DNA from 4 places in the Thiohalorhabdus methylotrophus genome. Region 1 is predicted to be linked to each of the others. Evidence: riboswitches for the same ligand, from Rfam matches in the RefSeq annotation. Region 1 holds a riboswitch; each other region holds the start of a gene.

Evidence for each region. Region 1 has a riboswitch for cobalamin ahead of ACERLL_RS05280 (hypothetical protein). Riboswitches for the same ligand answer to the same signal wherever they lie in the genome.
Region 2: another riboswitch for cobalamin. It lies ahead of ACERLL_RS06300 (TonB-dependent receptor domain-containing protein); the one in region 1 lies ahead of ACERLL_RS05280 (hypothetical protein).
Region 3: another riboswitch for cobalamin. It lies ahead of ACERLL_RS06415 (cobaltochelatase subunit CobN); the one in region 1 lies ahead of ACERLL_RS05280 (hypothetical protein).
Region 4: another riboswitch for cobalamin. It lies ahead of ACERLL_RS06440 (TonB-dependent receptor plug domain-containing protein); the one in region 1 lies ahead of ACERLL_RS05280 (hypothetical protein).

Annotation. Positions count from the first base shown of each region.
Region 1 is NZ_JBGUAW010000003.1:177,796-183,696, reverse strand. Features, by position in the region: gene ACERLL_RS05295 (carboxymuconolactone decarboxylase family protein) at 1-72, shown strand, start outside; gene ACERLL_RS05290 (MBL fold metallo-hydrolase) at 144-839, opposite strand; gene ACERLL_RS05285 (hypothetical protein) at 1,002-1,598, opposite strand; cobalamin riboswitch at 1,767-1,978, shown strand; gene ACERLL_RS05280 (hypothetical protein) at 2,133-2,684, shown strand; gene ACERLL_RS05275 (hydrogenase maturation protease) at 2,706-3,152, opposite strand; gene ACERLL_RS05270 (Ni/Fe hydrogenase subunit alpha) at 3,149-4,450, opposite strand; gene ACERLL_RS05265 (NADH-quinone oxidoreductase subunit B family protein) at 4,447-5,256, opposite strand; gene ACERLL_RS05260 (TOBE domain-containing protein) at 5,444-5,901, shown strand, end outside.
Region 2 is NZ_JBGUAW010000004.1:28,379-34,279, forward strand. Features, by position in the region: gene ACERLL_RS06295 (ABC transporter substrate-binding protein) at 1-515, opposite strand, end outside; gene ACERLL_RS06300 (TonB-dependent receptor domain-containing protein) at 527-2,356, opposite strand; cobalamin riboswitch at 2,464-2,694, opposite strand; gene ACERLL_RS06305 (AbrB/MazE/SpoVT family DNA-binding domain-containing protein) at 2,907-3,143, shown strand; gene ACERLL_RS06310 (PIN domain-containing protein) at 3,140-3,541, shown strand; gene cobM (precorrin-4 C(11)-methyltransferase) at 3,538-4,296, opposite strand; gene ACERLL_RS06320 (cobalamin biosynthesis protein) at 4,567-4,956, opposite strand; gene cbiE (precorrin-6y C5,15-methyltransferase (decarboxylating) subunit CbiE) at 4,953-5,901, opposite strand, start outside.
Region 3 is NZ_JBGUAW010000004.1:48,623-54,523, forward strand. Features, by position in the region: gene ACERLL_RS06415 (cobaltochelatase subunit CobN) at 1-3,997, opposite strand, end outside; cobalamin riboswitch at 4,111-4,326, opposite strand; gene ACERLL_RS06420 (5-(carboxyamino)imidazole ribonucleotide synthase) at 4,416-5,501, opposite strand; gene purE (5-(carboxyamino)imidazole ribonucleotide mutase) at 5,503-5,901, opposite strand, start outside.
Region 4 is NZ_JBGUAW010000004.1:54,861-60,761, forward strand. Features, by position in the region: gene ACERLL_RS06430 (carbonic anhydrase) at 1-655, shown strand, start outside; gene ACERLL_RS06435 (PQQ-dependent sugar dehydrogenase) at 724-1,911, shown strand; cobalamin riboswitch at 2,028-2,283, shown strand; gene ACERLL_RS06440 (TonB-dependent receptor plug domain-containing protein) at 2,435-4,414, shown strand; gene ACERLL_RS06445 (PepSY domain-containing protein) at 4,427-5,901, shown strand, end outside.

The DNA.
Region 1 (5,901 bases):
ACCAGCACCATCGGCTTCCCCCTCACCTCCGCCGCCCTGAGCTGGGTGGAGGATGTACTCGGCGAGGGATGAGCGCCGCACATAAAAACGCCGGGGCTCACGCCCCGGCGTCCGGCCGTGGGGGGAATGCGGCCTGAAAGGGATCAGGCGGCGTTGCCGCGACCACACTGCTTGTTGGCGGGAACGGCCTCGTCGATCCGCTTGGGATAGGGCAGATCGAGGTTGGCCATGATTTCCAGGAAATCCGCCCGGTCGTTGCTCAGGCCGAGGCGCGGGTTGCGCTCCTTCTCCTGGCCGATGGTGGAGACATGGCGGAAGTTGTAGTCGTGGCCCGGATAGACCAGGGTCTGCTCCGGGAGCGTGAACAGCTTGTTCCGCACCGATTCGAACAGGTCCCCGGCACTGCCGTTCTGGAAGTCGGTGCGGCCGCATCCATCGATGAGCAGCGTATCACCGGTGAGCACCCGGTCTCCCACCACGTAGCAGTGGCTGTCATCGGTATGGCCGGGCGTGTACAGCGGCTCGATACGGATTCCGCCCACCTCGACGGGCTCGCCCTCGCGGACCTTGAAATCCGAGCAGTCCACGCCGCTCTGCTCGGGGACGCCGACCCGGCAGCCGGTCCGCTCCCGGAGCGTATTGTCGCCGGCCACGTGGTCGGCGTGGACGTGGGTCTCCAGCACATATTTCAGGGTGAGGCCGTGCTCCTCCAGGACCTCCAGGTCCCGATCAACCATGGCCGCCACCGGGTCGATGAGGACCGCCTCGCGGGTCTCCTCGTCGCCCAGCAGATAGGTATAGGTGGAAGTCTCGGACTCGAAGAGCTGACGGAAGATCATGGCTGCCCCCTCGTGGCTTTCCGGCTCGTTGCTTTCCAGTCTGTTCCAGCGCTGAACCGGCTTCAATATTAGTGAATCAGCGTGTACGAATATTAGATAGCTGATCGGGCCCTTTGTTCCCGCCCCGCGGAGCCCCTTTCAACCGTCCCGATCCGCACCGGGCTAGGGGAAGCGGTAGCCCATGAAGAGCCGGAAGGCCTTGATATCCCGATCCGCGTCGGGCTGCGGCCCCACGTCCAGATTCTTGCCGTGATCGATCTGCACCATGACATAGGTACCTTCCGCGAGACCGGCCCCCAGGGAGGCGCTGGGCTTGGTGCCCAGACTGAGCCCCCAGCCGAACCCGCCGCCCTTGCGGGTCGCGTCGCTGTAGCTCACCTCCTGGACATAGTAGCCGCCGTGCAGGCCCATGAAGAAGCTCCGGTACCAGACCCGACCCTCCAGGGCCGCGACGCCGTTGTTCACCGAGGCCCGGGAGCTCGCCGCGTTGTCCGAGTTCTCCAGGGAAAGGGCCGTGAAAGGCACGATGGAGAAGACCGCGCTCTGCGGAATCTGATAGTCGAGGCCGAAGCTGAGGCCCGTGCTGCCGTAGGAATCCCCGGACCGGTTGCCGGAAGGCTCGGTATGGTGAAAGGAGAGGCCACCATAGACGCTAGGCCCGAGCGCGGGCTCCGCCACGGCCGCGACCGGGATCGCCAGGGACACCGTTGTCAGCGTAATGCGCAGGGCCCGGGAGACACCCATAGCCGCTCCTTGCATGGGAATTCCTGCCAGTCGGCGCGCAGTCCGGACGGACTGCGCCGCTCTCGTCCCCCCCTCACCGGACCGACCTGCCGGACCGGCGGACAGAGGATTTTGTGATTCAGGACAGTAGGCCATTTCCTCCTTTGCCGCAACGACCTCTTGTCCCGCGCCGCATAACCCCGTATCTTGGGCCTATGCTCCGGCTCACCCCCCAAATCTTGGGGTGACGCAAGAGGGAACCCGGTGCGATTCCGGGACTGACGCGCAGCGGTATTGGGGAGCGAAAGCCGCATGGGCCGCCGAACCGGGCGGCCCGGGCACTGCCCTTGGGGGTGGGAAGCCGCGGCCGTAGATGGCCCCTGAGTCCGAAGACCTGCCGGAGGGCCTCCGTCCACGTGATGGAGGAGAACCCGCGAGCCTTCGCGTCGCAGTCCGGTTTTCCGGACCAGGGCTCCGGGATCGGCGGGCCGCCGCATCCCCCGTTATCCCGGCTCCTCCGCGTTGGCTCCAATCGACCGAAACGCGCTACCGCGGCGATTGGAGATCCCCATGAGCACTCCCCCTTCCCGGCCGGCCTCCGGCTTCGGCCCTCTCTGCTCCCGAGCTTCCGATTCCGCCACCCTGCACTGGGCCGCCCAGCATCTGGGCCGCGTCCTGCGAATTCACGAAGGCTCCGGACCGGCTGCCGACCAGCGCATCCGGACCCGGGTCCGATGCCTTCTGGACCGGGTGCGCGCCGAGCTACCGTCCGGGACCGCACAGCCCGGAGAGCTCACCGACCACCTGTGGTCCGCCCTGCTTCGGAACGGCCAGACGGAAGCCGCCCGCTTCTTCCTTCCCTATCAGGCGAGCAGGGGCCCGGTACTCTGGATCTACCGCGGGGAGGCGGGCGCGGACCCGCTGGCCCGGAATCGCGTGGAGCGATTGCTGGACCGTCGCTGTCTGGAGCTGACCGACCCGGACCTGGACACGGCGCGCATCCAGCGCCACTGCCGCGCCCGGCTGCGCAACGGCATGGAGGAGCGCGAGCTGATCCGTGTGCTCTCCCTCACCAGTCCGGCCGAGGCGGCGATCCTGGACCGCCTGGAGACGGCGGCCTAGGGCCCTGTCCCAGACAGGACATTAGAACCCCGCCAGCCGGGCGGCAACCTCGGCGCGCACCAGAGCGACGGCCCGGCCCACCGTCTCCTGCCGGGGCTCGGAGCCCGGGTCCGCCTCGACTCCGATGACCACCCACTCGGGGAGCTGTCCCAGCCGTTCGGCGAGGGCCAGCCCCTCGGCCAGCCCGAAGCCGTGGGAGGACAGGGCATCCGTAACGGGCAGCCGCGCGCGGTCGGTGATGCGGTGGAGCGTGCCCGGGGCCGCCCCGGTGCGTACCGCGTCCACGAGCACGGCGTGGTCCATCCCCTCCAGATGGGCCACGAGTCCGGCACCCGGCCGGTCCAGCGCCCGGAAGCGGACCTCCGGCCAGCCGTCCCGGGCTCCCGCCCGCAGCGCCTCCACCACCGCCCAGCCCAGCCGGTCGCCGCCGAAGGGCGAGCCGATGCCGAGCACCGCCACGCTGGTCATCGGCGCCGGACGGTCAGGTCCAGAAAGTGGGTGGCGCAGGAGATGCAGGGATCGTAATTGCGGATCACCCGCTCTCCCAGGAACCGTAGCTCCGCGTCCGGGGCGTCCAGTCCGCGCGCCTCCAGGGTGGCCCGTAAATCCTCCTCCATGCGCGCCTGATTCTGGCTGGTGGGCGGCATAATCCGGGCGGCGGTGACGCGTCCGGACCCGTCGGTCTCGTAGCGGTGCCACAACAGCCCACGCGGCGCCTCGGTGGCGCCGTAGCCGACCCCCGCCCGCGGCGTCACCTCGGCGTGGGGCCGTTCCGGAGCCCGATAATCCGCGAGGAGCCGCACCGCCTCCACCAGGGCGGCGTGGATCTCCAGGGCCCGGGCGGGCAGGGAATGGAAGGGATTGGTGCTGGGCAGCGCCGGCCCCGTTTCCCCCAGCAGGGCCCGGGTCTCCGTCGGCAGCAGGTCGGCGTTGAGGTTCAGACGGGCCAGCGGACCCACCAGGTAGGGCTCGCCGTGCAGGCGGGCGTGGAAGGCCGTGGAGTGGGGCACCTGCTCCTCGGCCACGTGGTCGGCGAGCTCGGAGACGGGGGCGTCCAGTCCCGTGGAGGCGCTGAGCCGTCCCCGGTTCATGGGATAGTCCGCGCCGTTGCGCAGGGCCAGATAGGGGAAATCCTGGCCATTATCGGGAAGGGGGAAGCCGGCGGCCCAGCGCACCAGCGCCTCCGCCTCCGGGAGGGCGGCCTCCAGCCGGGCGCGCAGGTCGCGTACGGCCGCCGCGGCGGGGGCGTGGTGAAAGCCGCCCACCCGCGCTCCCACCGGGTGCACCGCCCGGGCGCCGAACAGGGCCATGACCTCGTTGCCCAGAGCCTGCAGGCGCATGCCGCGACGTACCTCCCCCGGGTGGTCAGCGGTCATGGCCAGGGCGCTTTCGTAGCCGAAGAAGTCCGGGGCCGCGAGCAGGTGGATGTGCAGGGCGTGGCTCTGGATCCACTCGCCGCAGTAGAACACGCGACGCATGGCGCGCACCCACTCGTCCGGCTCCACGCCGAAGATGGACTCCAGGGCCTGCACGGCGCTCATCTGGTAGGCCACCGGGCATATGCCGCATATGCGGGCCACGGCGTCGGCCACCTCCGAGTGGTCCCGGCCCACCAGGAACCGCTCGAACAGCCGCGGCGGCTCGTAGATACGCAGGCGGAGGTCGGTGATACGGCCGGCCTCGGCGTGCACCTCCAACGCGCCCTCCCCCTCCACCCGGGCAAGCACCGGGACCCGGATATCGATGCGGCGCCCGGCATCGCTCACGGATCGTCCGCCCCCCGGTCCTCGCGCCACCGACGGCCGGCGGAGCGCAGGGGCTCCCGGTGGCTGTGGATGAAGTGGAAGCGGCGCGCCACCTCCTCGGGCAGCAGACCCAGCCCCCGGAAGCGACGTCCCAGCGCCTCCGTATTGGGGTTCTCCGCCGGCCCGTAGCAGCCGTAGCAGTCGCGGCCGAAGGCGGGACACAGGGCGCCACAGCCGGTGACGGTAACCGGCCCCAGGCAGGGCGTCCCGCGGCTCACCAGAACGCAGACGTTGCCGGCGCGCTTGCACTCCATGCACACCTTGTCCTGCTCGGGCACCGGATCCACCCCCCAGAGCAGCGCGCGGACCGCCGCGAGCACCTGGCGGCCGTTTACCGGGCAGCCCCACAGCTCGTAGTCCACGTCCACGTTGTCGGCGATGCCCGTGGAGGTGGCCAGGCTCTCCACGTACTCCGGGGAAGGGTAGACCTCCGCCAGCCACTTCTCCCCGTCGTGCAGATTGCGCAGGGCCTGGATGCCGCCGGAGGTGGCGCAGGCGCCGATGGGCACCAGGTAGCGGCTGTTGGCCCGGATGCGCTTGATCCGCGCCACCTCGTCGGGGGTTGCGATGCTGCCCTCGACGAAGGCGATGTCCACTTCGGCGTCCGGGTCCACCGGACCCGCCTCGGCGAAATGGACGAAGTCGACCAGCTCGGCGAGCCGCACCAGATCCTCGCCCAGATCGAGAAAGGCGAGCTGGCAGCCGTCGCAGGAGCTGAGCTTGTGGACGGCCACGCGCGGCCGCGCCCCCGGTTTCGCCGCTCCCATTGCCGTCCTCCGTGGTGGCGAGATTCGCCCCCTCACCCGGTCACATTACGCAAACCCGGCCGGTCAGGGAATCCCCGGGTCCGGACGCGGCGCGGCCGTGCTATCCGCGGTAGAGACCGGCACCGCCCTTGCCGGCCACCGTTATATCTGATCGAATATAGCGAAATTCCACCCGGAGCAGCGCACCGTGTCCCAATTGTCCTCCACCCGACCCGCCGGGCGCCTGTGGCTGGAAAAGGAGGCCCGCGGCTTCCTCGGCCAGGGTCGGGCGGAGCTGCTGGAGCACATCGACACGCTCGGCTCCATGGCCAAGGCCGCTCGGGCCATGGGCATGGGCTACAAGCGTGCCTGGGACATGATCGAGGCCATGAACAATCTGGCCGACGCCCCCCTGGTGGAGCGCGTTTCCGGCGGACGCGGTGGCGGCGGAACCCGGCTCACCGACCACGGGCGGCACATGATCGCCGAATTCCGAGCCGCTGAGGCCGCCTACGTGCGATTCCTGGACCTGCTGGCCGCCGAATCCGGCGACCCCGAACGCCTGCGGGCGCTTATAGGGAGGATGGCCATGAAGACGAGCGCGAGGAACCAGTGGTGGGGCCGCGTGATGCGGCTCCAGAGCGGACCGGTGAACACCGAGGTGGC
Region 2 (5,901 bases), on a different contig from region 1:
CGCAGCGCGAGCGTCCGGAGTCGGCGCTCCTCCGGGGGCAGCCGCTCGGCCACCGCCGCCAGGGTGCGGTCCATCCGCTCGATGAGGCGCCCCCCCCGCTCCGGGTGGCCCAGCAGCCCGGCCAGCTTGCGGATATTGGCCCGGATGCCCGGAAAGGTATCGGGGCTCTGCAGGGTTACCACCGAATAGCCGAAGGTCGCCAAGCGCCGGGAGGTCTCCCGGTTGGTGTAGGGACCGGAGATCACCAGATCCGGATCGTGGGCCAGCACCTCCTCGGCGTGGCCGTGGTTCACGGGGTAGCGGGCCGCCGCCTCGGCCATGTAGGAAAAGGAGGGACTGCGGCCGTACTCGGAGACGGTGAGCACCTGCTCGGGGTCCGCCAGCTTGAGCACCAGCTGGTCGGTACAGGCGTTGATGGAGGCGACGGTGGGATGCTCGGGCGCCGCCCGGGCCGTCCCCGCAAGGCAGCCCAGAAGTACCGCGAGGATCGCCAAGCCCTTCCGGCCACCCGACATCCCGCGCTCCCTCACACCCCGCCCGCGGGCGCGTAGCTCAGCTCCACCACCCCGTAACGGCCCCGGGTGCGGTAGTCGGCGATCTCCTGGTAGTCCTTGTCGAACAGGTTCTCCACGCGGGCGTTCACCTTCCAGGAATCGCCCAGGGCCACCGAGCCGTAGAGGTTGATCAGGCCGTAGCCGGGAAGCCGGGTGTCATTGCTCGCATCATCGTAGCGATAGCCCTGGGCGATCCACTGGGCGCCGGCGGTGACCGGCCCGAAGGTGCGCCGGGCATCGATCCGGGCCGAACTGCGGCTGCGTCGCGGCAGGAGGTTGCCGGTCTCCTCGTCGATGGGATCGAGCAGGGTAACATCGGTGCTTACCCGCCAGGGGCCCAGATCGGTGCGCACCGCCACCTCCGCCCCGGTGATCCGAGCCTCGTCCAGGTTCTGCATCCGGGTGCCGCTGAATACGAGGATATCGTCGATATCGGTGCGGAAGGCGTGCAGCTCCACCCGGCCCCAGTCCGGCGTGGCGACCAGCCCGATGTCCGCGCTGCGCGATTTCTCGGGCTCCAGGTCGGGGTTGCCCTCGAAATAGCCCACATCGGGATAGTACAGGTCGTTGAAGGTGGGCTCCCGGAAACCGGTGCCGTAGCTGGCGGTGGCCCGCCAGACGGCATCGATCTGGTAGCCCCAGGCGGCGTTCCAGGTGGTATGCGCGCCGAAGGCCTCGTTCTCGTCCCGCCGGACACTGGCGGTCAGGTCGTGGCTGCCGAACCGGGCCTGGTGCTGGGCGAACACCCCGTAGTTCCAGCGGGCGTCCTCGGTGAAATCATTGGTGCTGTCCACCAGGTCCCGCTGATAGTCGGCACCGAGGGTCAACAGCTGGTCCGCGCCGAGCGCCAGGTCGTTCTGCAGGCTGGCCTGCCGGCGAATGGTGTCGAAGGTGTCCCCCGCCACGCCGTCGGAGAAATTGTCCTGCAGGTCCCGGCTTTCGGCCAGCTTGAGGCGGGCCGTCCAGATATGGGCGGGACGCAGGGTAAAGGTGGTATTCGCCGCCTGCTCCACGAACTCCGTCTCGTTGGGACCGCCGAATCCTGCAGCCCGATCGTACTCGCTCTCGCCCTCGGCGCGCAGGAAGGAGGCGTCCACGCCGAGCAACCCGCCCGGATCGTACCCGATCCGAAGGCTCCCGCTGGCATTGCGGTAGCCGTCGTCGTCCGGCTCATTGCCGATTAAGGAATCGAACCCCTCCGTACGGAAATAGCCGCCGTTCAGGGCATAGTGGAAGTCCCCGGCGGCACCGGAAACGCCCGCCCGGGCCTTGCGGGTCCGGTTGGAGCCCGCCCCCGCCGATACATACGGATGGATGCCCGGCTCCCCCTCCTTGGTGAAGATCTGCACGATGCCGCCGATGGCGTCGGACCCGTACAGGCTGGAGCGCGGTCCGCGGACCACCTCCACCCGCTCCACCTGAGACAGGGGCAGGTACTCCCAGGCCGGACGCCCGGCGGTGGCGGAGCCCATTTCCACGCCGTCCACCAGCACCTGCACATGCTCCGGGTTGGTACCGCGCAGGTAGACGTTGGTCTGCTTGCCGTATCCGCCCTGGTTGCTCGTGCCGACGCCGACCCGGCCACGGAGCAGGTCCTGGAAATCCTGCGCCTGGGACTGCTCGATATCCTCGCGGTCGATGATGGTGACCGGAGCCAGGGCATCGTCCACGGTCTGGGCGGTCCGGGTGGCGGTGACGGTGATCTCGTCCAGGGCGGCCACGGTCTGTCCGGCTGCGGGCGTACCCGTCAGGGCCAGCAGGGATCCGGTACAGGCCGCGAGGCCGGGGGTGAGCTTGCGCATGATGCCTCCCAATGTGCGCACCCGCACTTGGCGACGGAGCGGTGGGAGGACGAAAGGGCGGGACGGAAGGATACGGAAGGTCCACGCCGGCGCCGCCCTCCGCAGTGCCGTAGCCAAAACCTCAGGCCGGTCTCCGGGCTGGCGAGCTGGCGGATTCGATGCGGAACCGCCGGGACCACCGCCTTCCCGCGCTGTCGCGCAGTGGCTTGGGGGCGTCCCGTCACTCGCCTACCGTTGCGGGGGCAGCGCCGGCTTTGGCCGACTTGGCCATACCGGACTTCCCGTTTCATTCCGCGAGCCTGCCAAGCTCGCGGAACACCTGAGGCGGGGTAAAACCGTAATGTGCATATCCGGACATTGGTCCGGATAGAAAGGGAACTATAAGCTACACCCCCTACCGGAGGAGGTCAAAATCGTTTTCTCCCGCTTGGCAATAGCCCCCGTGAGCTTAAGGCGAGAGAACGGGCACAAGGGCCGGGAACATTGACCCTTCCGGTTCCGTCGAATAATCTTACCAAGATGTAAGGAAATCCGGCAAAAGTAAGATTCCATGGACGCCATCATCAGCAGCAAGGGGCAAATCACCCTCCCCAAGGTCCTCCGGGACCAGCTTCATTTGACCACAGGCGACCGGGTCACCTTCCTGATGGAGGAAGATGGCTCCATCAGGTTGATCCCAAAGCAGGTTTCCATAAAGGACCTCAAGGGAAGCCTGCCCAAACCGGAACGGCCGGTCAGCATCGAAGAGATGGAACGGGCCATCGAGCAGGGCGGCTCCGGCCAATGATCGGCCTGGATACCAACATCCTCGTTCGCTATCTGGTTGCGGATGCCCCGGAGCAATCCGAGGCAGCCGCTCAGGTGCTCGAGCGGGAATGCTCCACCGAGAAGCCCGGCTATATTGCTCAGGTAGTTCTTTGCGAGCTTGTATGGGTGCTTAGAGGAGCCTACGGCTACGGCAAGGAACAGATTGCCGCCACCCTGGAGCGCATCCTCACTGTCGCAGAGCTGACCGTGGAGAAAGAGGAGATCGCCTGGCGTGCCCTGATGGCCTACCGAAACGGGCCGGCCGATTTCGCCGACTACTGCATTTTGTTCTCCAGCCGGGAAGCTGGCTGCGAAACGGTCTATTCCTTTGATCGCAAGCTGGCCCGCAGCCCAGGAGTAGCGACGCCCGGGGATTAATCCTGTCCCCGGAAACGCCGGACATGATCCGGATCGTACAGGGCGCTGTCCCGGAAATCGCCCGGACTCAGGGCGGGCCCGACCAGGATCAGCGCGGTGCGGCGTACCGGCAACCCTTCCGCCTCGGCCGCGATGCGCTCTAGGGGCGCGGTCAGGACGGTCTCGTCGGGCCAACTGGCGCGCAGCACCACCGCCGCGGGGCACTGGGCGCCGTAATACGGAAGCAGCCGCGCCACCACGTCCTCGATGTTGTGCAGGGAGAGGTGGATGGCCAGGGTGGAGCCAGTGGCGGCGAACGCCTCCAGGGTCTCGGTGCAGGGCATGGAGGAGGCCCGCCCCTGGGTGCGGGTCAGGACCACGGACTGCGCCACCTCGGGAACGGTGAGCTCCCGCCCCAGGGAGGCGGCCGCCGCCGAGAAAGCGGGCACCCCGGGGGTGATGGTGTAGTCGATCCCGGCCGCCTCCAGGCGGCGGACCTGCTCGCCCACGGCGCTGTAAACGGAGAGATCCCCGGAATGCAGCCGGGCCACGTCCTGCCCCGCCGCATTCGCCTCCTCGATCTCCGCCATGATCTGGTCGAGGGTCATGGGGGCCGTATTGACCACCCGCGCCCCTTCGGGGGCGTGATCCAGCACCGCCTCGGGCACCAGCGAGCCCGCATACAGGCACACCGGGCAGGCCGCGATGCGGTCGCGGCCGCGCAGGGTCAGGAGATCGGGGGCGCCGGGGCCGGCGCCGACGAAATGGACGGTCATGGAGCCTCCAGAAACGATTATAGCGGTTGTTCAGTGGGGCCTTGCCGGGCCAATGGGCCTCCGTACGGCACCCTATGGGAGCGGCCTCCGGCCGCGATTGACGAAGGGCGGGGCGAGGTCGGAGGGCGACTGAAGGGAAGTCCGCAGGACAGGGTCCCCTTGGAGCTCGGAGGCCTTGCCCCGCCCTTCGGACCCTACCAGCACCCGGTCGCGGCCGGAGGCCTCTCCACCGCGCTTTCAAGCCTAGCGGGGGTTACCGTGGAGCCCGAATCAGCCAGACACTCGGACCACCGAGGCCGCACAGGAAGCGCGGTGGCTGGTGGTCTTGCCCACCACCAGCCGACTCCCCGGACCGCCGGCGGCCAGGGCCGCCGCCTCGGCCACGGAATCCACCCCCACCTCGGCCCGGGCGCGGGCGGAGGGCTGCACGCCTTCCCGGACCGTGGCCAGCTCGTCTGCCGTCAGGAATCGGGGCTCCAACCCCAGGCGCTCCGCCGCAGCCTCCAGCAGCCCGTCGCCGCGTTTGCGGTCCAGCGTGGCCATGCAAACGGCCCCGGTAGCGCCTGCTTCAACGCCGGCTCGTTCCAGAACACCCTGGGCCAGGTCCACTAGCTCGCCGACATCGCACCGGGCGCTGAACCCCACGCCGAGGACGATCACGCCACCACCAGCGACCAGACGGTCACCGGACGCAGGGGCGCCCAGCCGCTGAAGCCGCCCAGGGGCTCCGCACGGCTCACCTCCAGGCGCACGAGCTGGCCGCCGAAGCGCTCGTGGGCCGCCGCCAGGGCGGCGTCGCCCTCCAGGGTGACGCTGTTGGCCACCAGCCGCCCGCCCGGCGGGAGTGCTTCCCGGCAGCGCTCCACGAGCCCGGGACTGCTCAGCCCGCCGCCGATGAAGACCGCATCGGGCGCCAGCAGCCCCGCCAGCGCCTCGGGGGCGCGGCCTTCCACGCATTCCAGTTCCGGGACGCCCAGATCCCGGGCGTTGGCTCGGATGCGCTCCGCCCGTTCGGGCCGCGCCTCCACGGCCACCGCCCGGTTGGACGGGTCGGCGAGCATCCACTCCACGCCGACGGCCCCGGAGCCGGCGCCGATGTCCCACAGCAGCTCGCCGCGGCCCGGAGCCAGATGGGCCAGGGTCACGGCCCTTACCTCGCGCTTGGTGATGGAGCCGTCGTGGGCGAAGTCCTCGTCCGGGCGTCCGGCCGTCCGGGCGATACCCCGCGTCCCGGGAGCGGCCCGGCAGGTGACGGCCACCGTATTCAGCGCCTCTACCTCCGCCACCCTCCAGTCCGCCGCCCGGGCCTCCATCCGATCCTCCCCGGGCCCGCCCATGCGGGCGAGGACCGTCAGGGTGGAGTCCCCGAAGCCCCGATCCTCCAGAAGCCGGGCGATGCTGGCCGGCGTCGTGCCGTCCCAGCTCAGGAGCAGCAGCCGGGCGCCGGGCTGAACCCACGGAATTACCCGCTCCAGATCGCGGCCGTGCACGGACAGGCAGCACGTCTCCTGCAGCGGCCAGCCCATGCGCGCCGCCGCCAGGCTGAAGGCGGAAGGCGCCGGATGGGCCGCGATCTCCTCGGGAGCTATCCGGCGGCTCAGGGTG
Region 3 (5,901 bases), on a different contig from region 1:
TCCGGGCCAGCGCCTTCTGCGTCGACTGGGAAGCGTCCCAAAAGCCCTTGGCGATGGCCACGTTCATGATGGCGAGCATGTTGGTGCGCACGTGCGCCCGGTTGCCCTCGGCCAGGAATTCGTCGAGCTGGAGGTCGTGCTTGTCATCGATGTAGACCGACTTCACCTCCCCCCACACCCAGTCGTTGATGATCCCGGGATTGGTGACCTGCCAGCCCCACAGGTACTCCATGAACTTGGAGCCCATGGTGCGGGCACCGCTGTAGCCGTGCGCCATCTGGCCCTTGAGCCAGGCCGGGTTCAAATAGCGGCCGCGCAGCTCCTGCAGCAGGGCGCTTTGCAGGGGCTGCATCTGCGGATTGTCCGGATCCGAATGGTCGATGATGCGGTTGTCCGGAGCCGTGCCGGAGACCTTCTCCACCGCCATGGACAGCCCGCCCAGGTAGTCGAAGGCGTCGTTGTTGTCCAGCAGGCCGTAGAGATTGGAGGCCCGGCCCAGGTAGGTGCGCTGCACCCGGCCCAGGTTGCGCGTCAGCCCCTCGTGGGCGGAGTCGCCGCCCGCCTTGGCACCGTAGACATGGCCCATGCGGTGCATGTAGGCGTCGGCGATCTGGCCCCGCTTCTTCCACGATCCGGAACGCTCCGCCATGCGGTTGACCCCGGCGCCGTAGCTGCCCGGGGCGTCCCCGTAGATGCGGTAAATGGCGTCCTGGCCGGCCGCCGCCGGTTCGGCACCGGATTCCACGGCACGCCGGGCGTCGGCCACCCAATGGGCGGCCACCAGATTGCGCTTCAGCGACTCGGTGCCGGAATTGCGCAGCTCGCCCAAAGGATTGAGCGCCGCTTCCAGGGCCGGGGTCAGCTCGGGGTATTTCTCGCGGATGGTCTGGCTGGCGCCGTCCAGGGCCAGACGCACGGATTTGTCCAGCCAACCGTTGAGCTGGCCGTAGAGGTCCCGGAACAGGCCGGAGGTGGTGAACATGACATCGCGGCGGTAGCGGCCTTTCTCGAGCGACTGCCGCTCGATGCCCTCCACGATACCGCGGCTGTTCCAGACGGGCTTCACGCCCAGCATGTCCATGCCGAAGGCCACCATGGCGCCCTCGTCGCGCACCGTGTCCGAGGCCCACAGCACCACCGCCTCGCTGCCCTGCGGCGCGCCACTGCCCTTGGCCCGGGCATTTTCCGCCATGCGCACGCCCATCTCCCAGCCAACGCGAGAGGGTAGCAGGTTGCCGTTGAGGCCGAAGAAGTTGCGGCCGGTGGGCAGAACCTCCGGGGTGCGGATGGGGTCGTTGCCTTTGCCGGGGGCGACGAATTCACCGTCGAGGCCGGCAAGCAGGGCCTCCATCTCCCGTTCGGGCGACCGCCGCAGCTCTTGCCGCCATTCGTCGCGGATCTCGCCGGCCCCGGCCATGGATTTGAGCATCATCCGTCGCTCCTCGGCGGACCAGTCCGCACCGAAGACGTGCAGGCCGCGCGGCATGAAGTCCTCCTGCATCTCGGTGAGATGGTGTCCCACCTCGTGCACCAGGAGGTCGCCGCCCACCTCGTCCAGACTGAGCCCCGGATTGCCGTGCTCGGCGCGCAGCTCGGACTCCAGCTCGGAGACCATGTTGAGCTCGGCGATCTTGTCGCGGATGCGGTCCAGGGCCCGCCCGCGGGCGGGGGTATTGCCCTGCCCCTCGGCCGACTCGAAGCTCTCCACCAGCCCGCGGAGCTGCAGCAGCTCGTCGTACAGCGGCGTGGTGGAAAGCGGCGGGGTGAGATGGTCCACCATCACCGCCAATCCCCGTCGCTTGGCCTGCAATCCTTCGCCAACGCCATCGACGATGTAGGGGTAGACGCCCGGCAGGGTGCCGGCGATGAGGCGCGAGTAGTCGGTGTCGGTGAGTCCCACCCGCCGGCGCGGAAGGAACTCGTAGGTGGAATGGCGCCCCAGGTGCACCAGGGCGTCGGCGCCGAACTCGTCCTTGAGCCAGTGGTAGTAGCCCAGGTACTGGTGTGGCGGCGGCACGGCCAGATTGGCGTGCAGCAGCTCCTCGTTCACCTCCCAGCCGCGGGGCGGCTGGGGGCCGATCCAGATGTTGCCGAAGCGCAGCCCCGGAAGGAGCATATCGCCATCGTGAACCATGACCCGGCCGGGCCCCTCGCCCCAGCCCTTGAGGCCCTCGATGCCGGTATCGCGCAGGCCGGCCACCAGCTTTTGCGCTTGCTCCCAGCTGGCGTCCACTTTTTCAGCCAGCAGGGCCTCATACTCGGCGCGCAGCTGATCCAGCAGGTCGCGGGCCCGCTCGGTTGCCGGGTGGTCGGCACCCTCCAGCAGGTGGCGCAGGTCGCCGTGCATGCGCGCCAGCAGGCCCCGACCCAGGTCCGGCCGCCCCGCTTCTTCCGCCTCCCGTAGCGTCTCGTGCAGATACCCTAGCGGCCCGTCCGTCATCTCGGCACGAATGGCCCGGGGCAGGGTCTCGAACCACCCCCGGTAATCCGCCGCCGACAGCGTGGGCACCTTGCCATGGATGCGCGCCAGCTCGGCGCGGTTCTCGGGCAGATTCACACCCCGGTCCTGCATGCGATCGAGCAGGGCTTGGTGGGACTCGGGCAGCGGACCAGTGGTGTAGCCGGCCCGCTTGAGATTGCGCAGGATGCGCATGAGCGAGCGCGGCACGTCCAGGTTGTCGGCGCCGATGTTGTGCCGGCCCGGCGGATGGTTGTAATACAGGACGGCGACGCGCTTTTCGGCGTTGGGCTTGCTCCGGAGGGCGATCCAGTTGGCGGCCCGCTCGGCCATTGCCGCCACCTCCCGATCCACCGGCCGGGTGGTTGCGAAGCGCAGGCCCGTACGCGGGTCGGTGTGCTCCGGCTCGGCGGCAGCGAGCACCAGCGGTTGGCTGACGCCCTGCAGCTCGGGCATGCCCACCCGGTAGTGGATGGAATCCTGGGGCAGACCGTCCGCGGACACCCGCCACTCCTGGCGGGTGCGGTCGGTGAGGCGGATGCCCTTGAGTACGGGCACATCCAGCCCCTTCAAGCGCTCCGTCACCGCCTTGCGCCCGTCGCTGCCGCCCACCACGAAGTTCTGCAGGCTGATCACCGCCCCCAGCTCGGCGGGGGCGGTGACCCGTTCCAACCGCTGCACGGCCTGCTTGCTGGCCTCGCCCCAGCGGGCCAGAACGGCGAAGCAGGCGGGACCCTGATCCTCCACGGCGCTGCACAGGCTATCCAGCAGGGCGCGCTTGCCCGCTTGGTCGCCGTCGTCATAGGCCAGCACCGCCACCGCCGAGTCGCCTTCGGACAGATCCAGCCCTCCGGCGGACACCACCTGTCCATCCCGATAGTAGCGCAGCGGCGCCGCCGGTCGGGGTGGGTCGGCGGTTACATCCGCGCCCCCCCTGCCCAGGAGCCAGGCGATGAGGTTGGCGGCGTTCTCCGCTCCCCGGCCCCGCCAGTAGGCCCGACCGCGCAGCCATTCGGACTGCTCCGGATGCTCGGCGGCCAGCTTTTCCATGAAGGCCTTGGGATCCGCATCGGCGGAAGGATCGGCGCTGATGACCTCCAGATCGTCCCCGGAGAGGCCGATCAGTGGCCGCTCACCTTCGAAGCGGGACATCCGCACCACCGAGCGGGTGCTGCTGACGATCAGCACCGGTGCCCCGTCCGGCGGCGGGGTCTGCCGCATCAGGCGGCGCAGGCGCGGGGCCGCGTCGCCGAACACCCCGGCCATGAACACCGCATCGGCGTCGCGCCACAACCGCGTCACCTGGGCGTCGGTCAGATCGGCGAGCTGGGCCCGGGTGCGCAGCACCACCTCGTGGGCGGGATGCCGGTCCAGATAGCGATGCGCCCCGGCGGCGAGCGTGGCCGCCGAGCGCTCCGATACCACGCCCACCAGCTTGGCGGCGTGTGCCGACCCTGGTACCAGCAGGGCCAACAACAGCAGAATCGTAGACAGATACGGGATCGGGACAGCGCAGCGCGCCGCGAAACGGGTAAACATGGAGCCTCCGCTGCACCGGTTTCAGGTATGGGCGATTCCGGGCAGCGCGGGGAAAATAAACAGGCGGGACGGCCGGAGGGACCGGACCCGCACGTCGCACCCCGCGACGCCGTTGGGGGTCGGCACTCCAGGCCGGTCTCCGGGCTGACGAGCTGGCGGCGGAGCCGCCGGTCGGTCGCCTTCCCGCGTCCCGGGGACGCAGTGGCATCGGACCGTCCTTCACTCGCTTACCGTTGCGGGGGCAGCGCCGGTTCGGCCCTCGGGCCGTCCGGACTTCCCGTTTCACCCCGGCCACGAAGGCGCGGGGCACCTGGAGCGAAAAATACAAAATGTTCCCGGCGTCTTACGCCGGGAAGCGTGACTAGCCTACGGACCGGGATCGAGCGGGTCAACCTGCTCATCCCCGTCAGGGGCCGCCTCAATCGGCGGGCAGCACCCGGCGCATCTGCTCGAGCCGCTCTTCCAATAGGGATTCGGTCTCGGCGCGGAGCGTGATGTGCCCCACCTTGCGGCCCGGGCGCACGGCCTTGCCGTAGTAATGGGGATGGGCGCCGGGTACGGCGAGGACGCTGGCCGGATCCGGCAAGTGGCCGACCAGGTTGAACATGAAGCAAGAGCCCACCGGCTCGGTGGAGCCAAGCGGCAGCCCGAATACGGCGCGCAGGTGGTTCTCGAACTGGCTGGCCTCGGCGCCCTCGATGGTCCAGTGCCCGGAGTTATGCACCCGCGGGGCCATCTCGTTGGCCAGCAGGCGGTCGCCCTCCTGGAACATCTCCAGGGCAATGGTGCCCACGTAGCCCAGCCGGTCCAGCAACCGTCCCGCGTAGTCCACGGCGGTGCCGTGGAGCGGATCGCCGAACCGGGGCCGGGATTCCTTCAGGATGCCCTCGCGATGGAGGTTCTCCACCAGCGGATAGAAGCGCTTCTCGCCGTCCGTACCCCGCACGGCCACCATGGACACCTCGCGCCCGAAGGGCACCACGGCCTCCAGGATCAGCGGCACGCCGCCGATCTGGTTCCAGGCGGGCTCGATGTCCCCGCTCTCCCGGAGTACCGCCTGACCTTTGCCGTCGTAGCCCAGGGTCCGGGTCTTGAGCACGGCGGGGAGGCCGATGTCGGCCACCGCGGCTTCGAGCGCCTCGTAGGAATCCACGGCGGCGAAGCGGGCGGTGGGTATCCCCAGCTCCTGGAAGAGCCGCTTCTCGTTCAGACGGTCGCGGCCGGTGGCCAGGGCCTGCGGCGCGGGGTGCACGGTATTGTGCCTGGCCAGCTCCGTGGTGGCGGTCTCCGGCACCTGCTCGAACTCGTAGGTCACCACGTCCGCGGCGGCGGACAGCCGCCCCAGTTGGTCCGCGTCCTCGTAGCCGCCGACCAGGTGCGTGGCCACGGCCCCGGCGCAGACCCCCTCCCCGGGGTCCAGCACGGTGGATTCGATGCCGAGGGGATGGCCGGCGAGGGCCAGCATGCGGGCAAGCTGGCCGCCTCCGAGGATTCCCACCCGCATCTCAGGTTTCCTCCCGCGGATCGGGCCGCGACAGTACGTTGTCGGTCTGCTCCTGGCGGTACGCCTGCAGGGCCTCGCGGAACTGCGGGTGCTTGTTGCCGAGGATGCTCGCCGCCAGCAGCGCGGCGTTGATGGCCCCGGAGCGGCCGATGGCGAGGGTGCCGGTGGGCACCCCGGCCGGCATCTGCACGATGGACAGCAGCGAATCCATGCCGTTCAGGGCCTTGGACTGGACCGGCACGCCGAGCACCGGAAGAACCGTCTTGGCGGCGGCCATACCGGGCAGGTGCGCGGCGCCGCCGGCCCCGGCGATGAGCACCTCCAGGCCCCGTTCCTCGGCCCCGCTGGCGTACTCGAACAGCAGGTCCGGGGTGCGATGGGCGGAGACCACCCGCACCTC
Region 4 (5,901 bases), on a different contig from region 1:
ATTTCACGACATCCCTGCAAAGTGGGCCTATCCCATGGGTGACATCCGCAACCTGCTCGAGCACAACCACCGCTGGGCGGAGGGCGTGCAAGCCGAGCATCCGGACTTCTTCTCTGAGCTGGCCCGTCAGCAGTCTCCGGCATACTTCTGGATCGGCTGCGCGGACAGCCGCGTCCCGGCCAACCAGATCGTCGACCGCAAGCCCGGTGAAATCTTCGTCCACCGCAACGTGGCCAACCTTGCCCCCCATAACGACTTCAATTACCTCTCCGTACTCCAGTACGCGGTGGAGGTCCTCAAGGTGCGCCACGTGATCGTCACCGGCCACTACGGCTGCGGCGGTATACGCGCTGCTCTCGAAGGCAAGGGGTCGGGCTTCATTACCGGCTGGCTGGAGATGATCCGGGACGTGGCGGACCAGCACCGCGAAGAGCTGGATCCCTTGGATTTTGAAGCCCGGGTGGATCGCCTCTGCGAGATCAACGTGCAGCACCAGGTAGCCAACGTCTGCCGCACGCAGGTGGTGCGGGAAGCCTGGGAGCGCGGCCAGCCCCTGGAGGTGCACGGTTGGATCTACAGCCTGCATGACGGGAAGCTGCGCGATCTGGAGGTGACCCGGAAGCGCCCCCGGCCCCAGAGCGCCTGTTACCCGTAACCCCGGTTCCCCCTGACGGGTCGGAGGGTACAGACTGGCCATGAGGCATCCAAAAGAAAGGGCGCCCCATGGAACCGGTATACCAGCCCCTTCTACGGCGGCGGGCCCTTCCCTATCTGCTCGCCGCCCTCGTGCTGCTTCTCGGCTTCTCCACCCACGGGTGCGCCGTGGAGGTGGGCCCCGAGCCGCAGTCGGTGGACGATGTCTACGTGCCCGAGCCGGAGGATGTCCGGGTATCCACCTGGGTAGCCAACCTGGAGGTGCCCTGGAGCCTGGCCTTCCTTCCAGGCGGCCAGGGGGACGCCCTGGTCACCGAGCGCCCCGGCCGGGTCCGGCTGATCCGCGGCGGCACCCTCCAGGAGGCGCCCTACGCGGAGCTGGAGGTGTACTCCGCCGGGGAAGCCGGCCTCATGGGCATCGCCCTCCATCCCGATTTTCCCGGGCGCCCCTACGTCTACCTCATGCACACCTACGAGGGCCCCAGCGGACTCACCAACCGGGTGGTGCGCCTCCGCCACCGCGGCGACCACGGCGAGCTCGACCGGGTGATCCTGGACGGCATTCCCGGCGGGCGCTTCCACGACGGCGGCCGCATCGCCTTCGGCCCGGACGGCATGCTCTATGTAACCGCCGGGGAGACCTTCGAGCGCCAGCTGGCACAGCAGCGGAGCTCGCTGGCCGGCAAGATCCTGCGGGTGACCCCCGAGGGGAAGATCCCGCCGGACAACCCCATTCCCGGCTCTCCGGTCTACTCCCTGGGCCACCGCAACCCGCAGGGCCTGGCCTGGGATCCGCGCACCGGCGCCCTGCTCGCCTCGGAGCACGGCCCCTCCGGGGAAATGGGCCTGCAGGCCCATGACGAGCTCAACGTGCTCCGCAAGGGCGGCAACTACGGCTGGCCGGAGGTGGTGGGCGCCCCCGAGGAGACGCCCTTCATCAACCCCATTACCGCCTGGCCCGAGAACACCACGCCTCCGGCCGGAATGACCTTCCACAAGGGCGACCTGTTCGTGGCCACCCTGGGCAGCGAGGCGCTGCTCCATCTCCGTCTGCGCCGTGACGGGGACTACCGGATCGAGCGCATCGAGCGCTGGTTCCGGGCCGAGGACGGCGCCAGCCGCTTCGGCCGCCTGCGCGCCGCCGTGGAGGGTCCGGACGGCGCCCTCTACGTGCTCACCAGCAACCGGGACGGCCGGGGACGGCCCCGCCAGTCCGACGACCGCATCCTGCGCATGGATATCCCCGGCCGCCCGTGAGTGCCCATCCCGGCGGGACTTCCCCGTCCGCGCCGGGCGAGTCGTCCCCGCCCCTTCCGACACCGCCTTGCCCCTACGAGGGATTTGCTCCGGTTGCCTCCCCGGCCCTGGTCCGATAATCTTGCCGACCTCTCGGTTCGGACAGTCCGCAAGGGCTGTCCGTGAAAAGGGAACCCGGTGCGAATCCGGGACTGACGCGCAGCGGTGTTGGGGAACGAGGACCGCCCGGGCGCAAGCGCCCAGGCACTGTCCCTCCTCCCTCGGTCCGCCCTCCGGGCCGAGCGGTAGGGGATGGGAAGCCGCGGTCCAAGGCCAGCCGAATGATTCGGCCCGCCCCTCAGTCCGAAGACCTGCCGAAGGGGAGCGCCACCCGGCGCTCGACAACCCGAGCCTTCGCGTCTAGGGCTTGGGGGGCGACTCGTTGCCGTGCGCCCACCCTTCGCAGCCCCCGGGTGGCCCCTTCGCCCCCTGAGCTTTCACGCAGGCTCCAATTTTCCCCTTTCGACCAAGGGATTGGAGACCTATGCACCCCGTATTCCCGAAGCAGCGGGCTGCTGCCCCCCTTTTCCTGGCCATCACAGCCCTCGTCCCCGCAGCGGCATCGGCGCAGGGATCGGAATCCGCCAGCCTGGATGCCATATCGGTAGAGGCCGCCCGCCCGAGTCTCATGTTCGAGCTGGAGGAGCACGGCCACGCCGTGGAGGTGATCAGCCGGGCGGACCTGGACCGGGCCAACGTGGACGATCTCGGCCAGGCCCTCCAGATGTTCGCTCCCGGCCTGTACGTGGCACCCCGGAGCGGGCGGGCGGACTACGTCAATGTTTCCCTCCAGGGCTCCCGGGCCAAGGACATCCTGTGGCTGGTGGACGGGGTCCGGGTCAACAACCGCCTGTACGGCTCCACCACACCCCTGGACACCCTGAGCACCCACATGGTGAAGCGCATCGAGGTGATCAAGGGCGCCGAGAGCCTCTTCTACGGCACCCAGGCGGTGGCCGGGGTAGTGAACGTGATCACCCGCGACCCGCGATCCCGAGCTTCCGGCCAGGTAAGCGCTTCCGCCGGCACCCTGAAGGAGGGCGCCCTGAGCGCCTGGGGCGCCGGCGGCAGCGAGAACCACCAGGTGCTGGCCTTTGCCCGCCGGGACGGGAGCAAGGGATTCCAGCCCTTCCCGGACGGCGCCTACGAGCCCAATGCCCGCAAGGACGACCGCGGATACGACCGCCTTACCGCAGGCCTGAAATCCCGGCACGACCTGGGAGCCGCCGGCAATGTCCAGCTCTTCCTCCAGCGCAACGAGGCCGACCTGGACTACGCGCGGCCCTACAATCAGCACCACGCCAGCAACGACCGGACGGAGCATCTGGCCTACGTCAACTGGGACCGGCAGTGGGGTCGGCGCTTCGCCCTGGAGGCCCAGGCCTACTGGCACGAGTGGTGGACCGATTTCACGCGGGTGGGCCTGGACGGCAGCGGCAACAAGCAGACCCTCTACAAGGACGAGGAGTGGGGCTTCGAGGAGTACGGCGCCCGCGCAACAGCGCGCTTCTTCCAGGCGGACGGCTCCACCTGGGTCCTCGGCGCCGATTACCACGAGTACTACGGCGAGGACTACGTCCTGCGCATCGACCAGGAGCGCGAGGCCGTGGCGGCGGTCTACGGCCAATACCGGCCCCACCTCTCCTTCGCGCCCCGCACCGACCTGGCCCTCGGGGTGCGCTATCACGACGCCGAGAAGGGCGGCGAGAAAACGGTGTGGAACCTGAGCGGCCGGCGCCCGCTGCCGGGCGGCACCCATTTCCGGGCCTCCACGGGAACGGCCTTTCGTCTGCCCACGGCCTACGAACAGTTCGTGGACGACCCCTGCTGCGCGGCCGGCAACCCGGACCTGGACGCCGAGGAGAGCTTCAGCGTGAACGGCGGATTCGGCGGCAGCCACCGGCTGGGCGGCGGGAATTCCCTAACCTGGGAGGCATCCGGCTTCTACCGCCGCATCAAGGACCTGGTCCAGGTGGAGGGGGATACCTTCGTCAACGCCGATAACCGGGTGATCAGCAAGGGGGCCGAGGGCAAGCTGGGACTGCGGCTGGGGCGCCGCTGGCGGGGCCAGGTGGCGGCCACCTACACCGAGGCCACCGAGCGCGGCAGCTCGGAGCAGATCGACGAGATCCCCCGCAGCTTCCTCAAGGCTCTGCTGGGCTACGACACCCCCGGCGGGGTGACCGGCGGCCAACTCACGGCCCTCTACGTGGGCAAGGTGGCCAACACCGTGGCCGGCAGCCGCGAAACCTACGGCCGCTACTGGGTCTTCGACCTCTCCGCCTACCGCCACCTGGACGCCGCCAGGCGCCACCGGCTGGGTCTGCGGCTGGAGAACCTCCTCGATCGCCGGTACGCCTCCCAGCTGGGGAGCGGGGTCCGAGCCGCCAGCGGCGATGACTACGCGTACAGGTATCTCGGTACGCCGCGCAATCTCCAGGCCACCTACACCTACAGCTTCTAGCGGGGAACGGCCATGCCCATGTCCCGTTTCACGCGACGGAGCTGGTGGCTGCGCGGCCTTCTTCCCGTGCACCGCTACCTGGGGCTGGTCCTGAGCCTGCTCCTCCTGGCCTGGTTCGCCTCCGGTGTGGTGATGATGTTCGTTTCCTATCCGGACCTGGCCGCCCCGGAACGCCGTGCCCGGCTTCCGGCCCTGCCCTCCGGGGCGGGACTGCTCTCCCCGGCCACGGTGTGGTCGCGGGCCGGGATGGACGCCCCTCCGGAAGCCGTGCGCCTGAGCACCTTCCGGGACCGGCCGGCCTATCACGTCCTCGCGGCTGGCCGATGGCATGCCTACTATGCCGATACGGGCACGCCCGTCGGCCGGGTGGACACGGATCGGGCGGCGCGGGCGGCCCGCTCCTGGGCCGACGGGGAGGCCCCGGTCCGCCTCACCGGGCGCCTCACCGAGCCGGACCAGTGGACCTTCGGCGGCCAGTACGCGCCGCACCGCCCTCTATACCGGTATGCCCTGGGGGACGCCGCGGATACCCGGGTCTACGTCTCCAGCCGCACCGGCCAGGTGGTCCAGTCCGTGACCGCTTCCGAGCGGCTTTGGGCCTATGCCGGCCCCGTCACCCACTGGCTCTACCCCACCAGCCTGCGGCGCCACCCGGAGCTTTGGCGCTGGCTGGTGATCGGCCTGGCGGGTCTGGGCAGCGTCATGGTGCTGGGCGGGCTGATTCCGGGCCTGCTGGTGCTGCGGCGCCCCGGGGACCGGCGCGGCACTTCCCCGTACCGGGGGATGCGGGCGTGGCACCACTGGTCCGGCCTGCTCGCGGGCGCCCTCGTCCTTGGCTGGTCGGTGAGCGGCATGCTCTCCCTGGACCCCTTGGGATGGCCGCCCGGCACCGGGACGCGCTTCGACGCCGAAGGCGTCCTGGCCGGGGGGCCGCTGCGGCCGGCGGCCTTCCGGCGCTCCCCGGACGGGGCGCTAGCGGCCCTGGGGCGGGAATCCGGCCCCGTGCGCGCGCTGTCCCTGGTCCAGGTGGACGGACAGCCCTACTTCCTGGCGCACAGGGAAACCGGCCAATCGGCCCTGGTGGCGGCGGACGTCCCCGATCCGGAACCGTTCCGCGCCTTCGGCCGGGAAGCCCTGCTCGGCCCGTTCCGGGATCGCCGGGGGATTCCGGCCATCCGCGATGCGGTCTGGCTCGACGAACCGGACGGCTACTATTACCGGGATCGGCGGCACCGCTTGGGACGGCGGGCGCGCAGCTGGCCGGTGCTGCGGGTGCGCTTCGCGGACCCGGCCCGCACCTGGCTGTACCTCGATCCCCGGCGCGGCGTGGTGGCGCTCCGGGAGAGCGCCGCCAGCCGCCGGGACCGGTGGCTCTACAACGGCCTGCACAGCTGGGACTTCACCACGGGGATGCGGCGCGAGGGCGTCTGGTATCCCCTGGTCCTGCTCCTGATGGGCGGCGGCACGCTCCTGTCGGCCACCGGCGT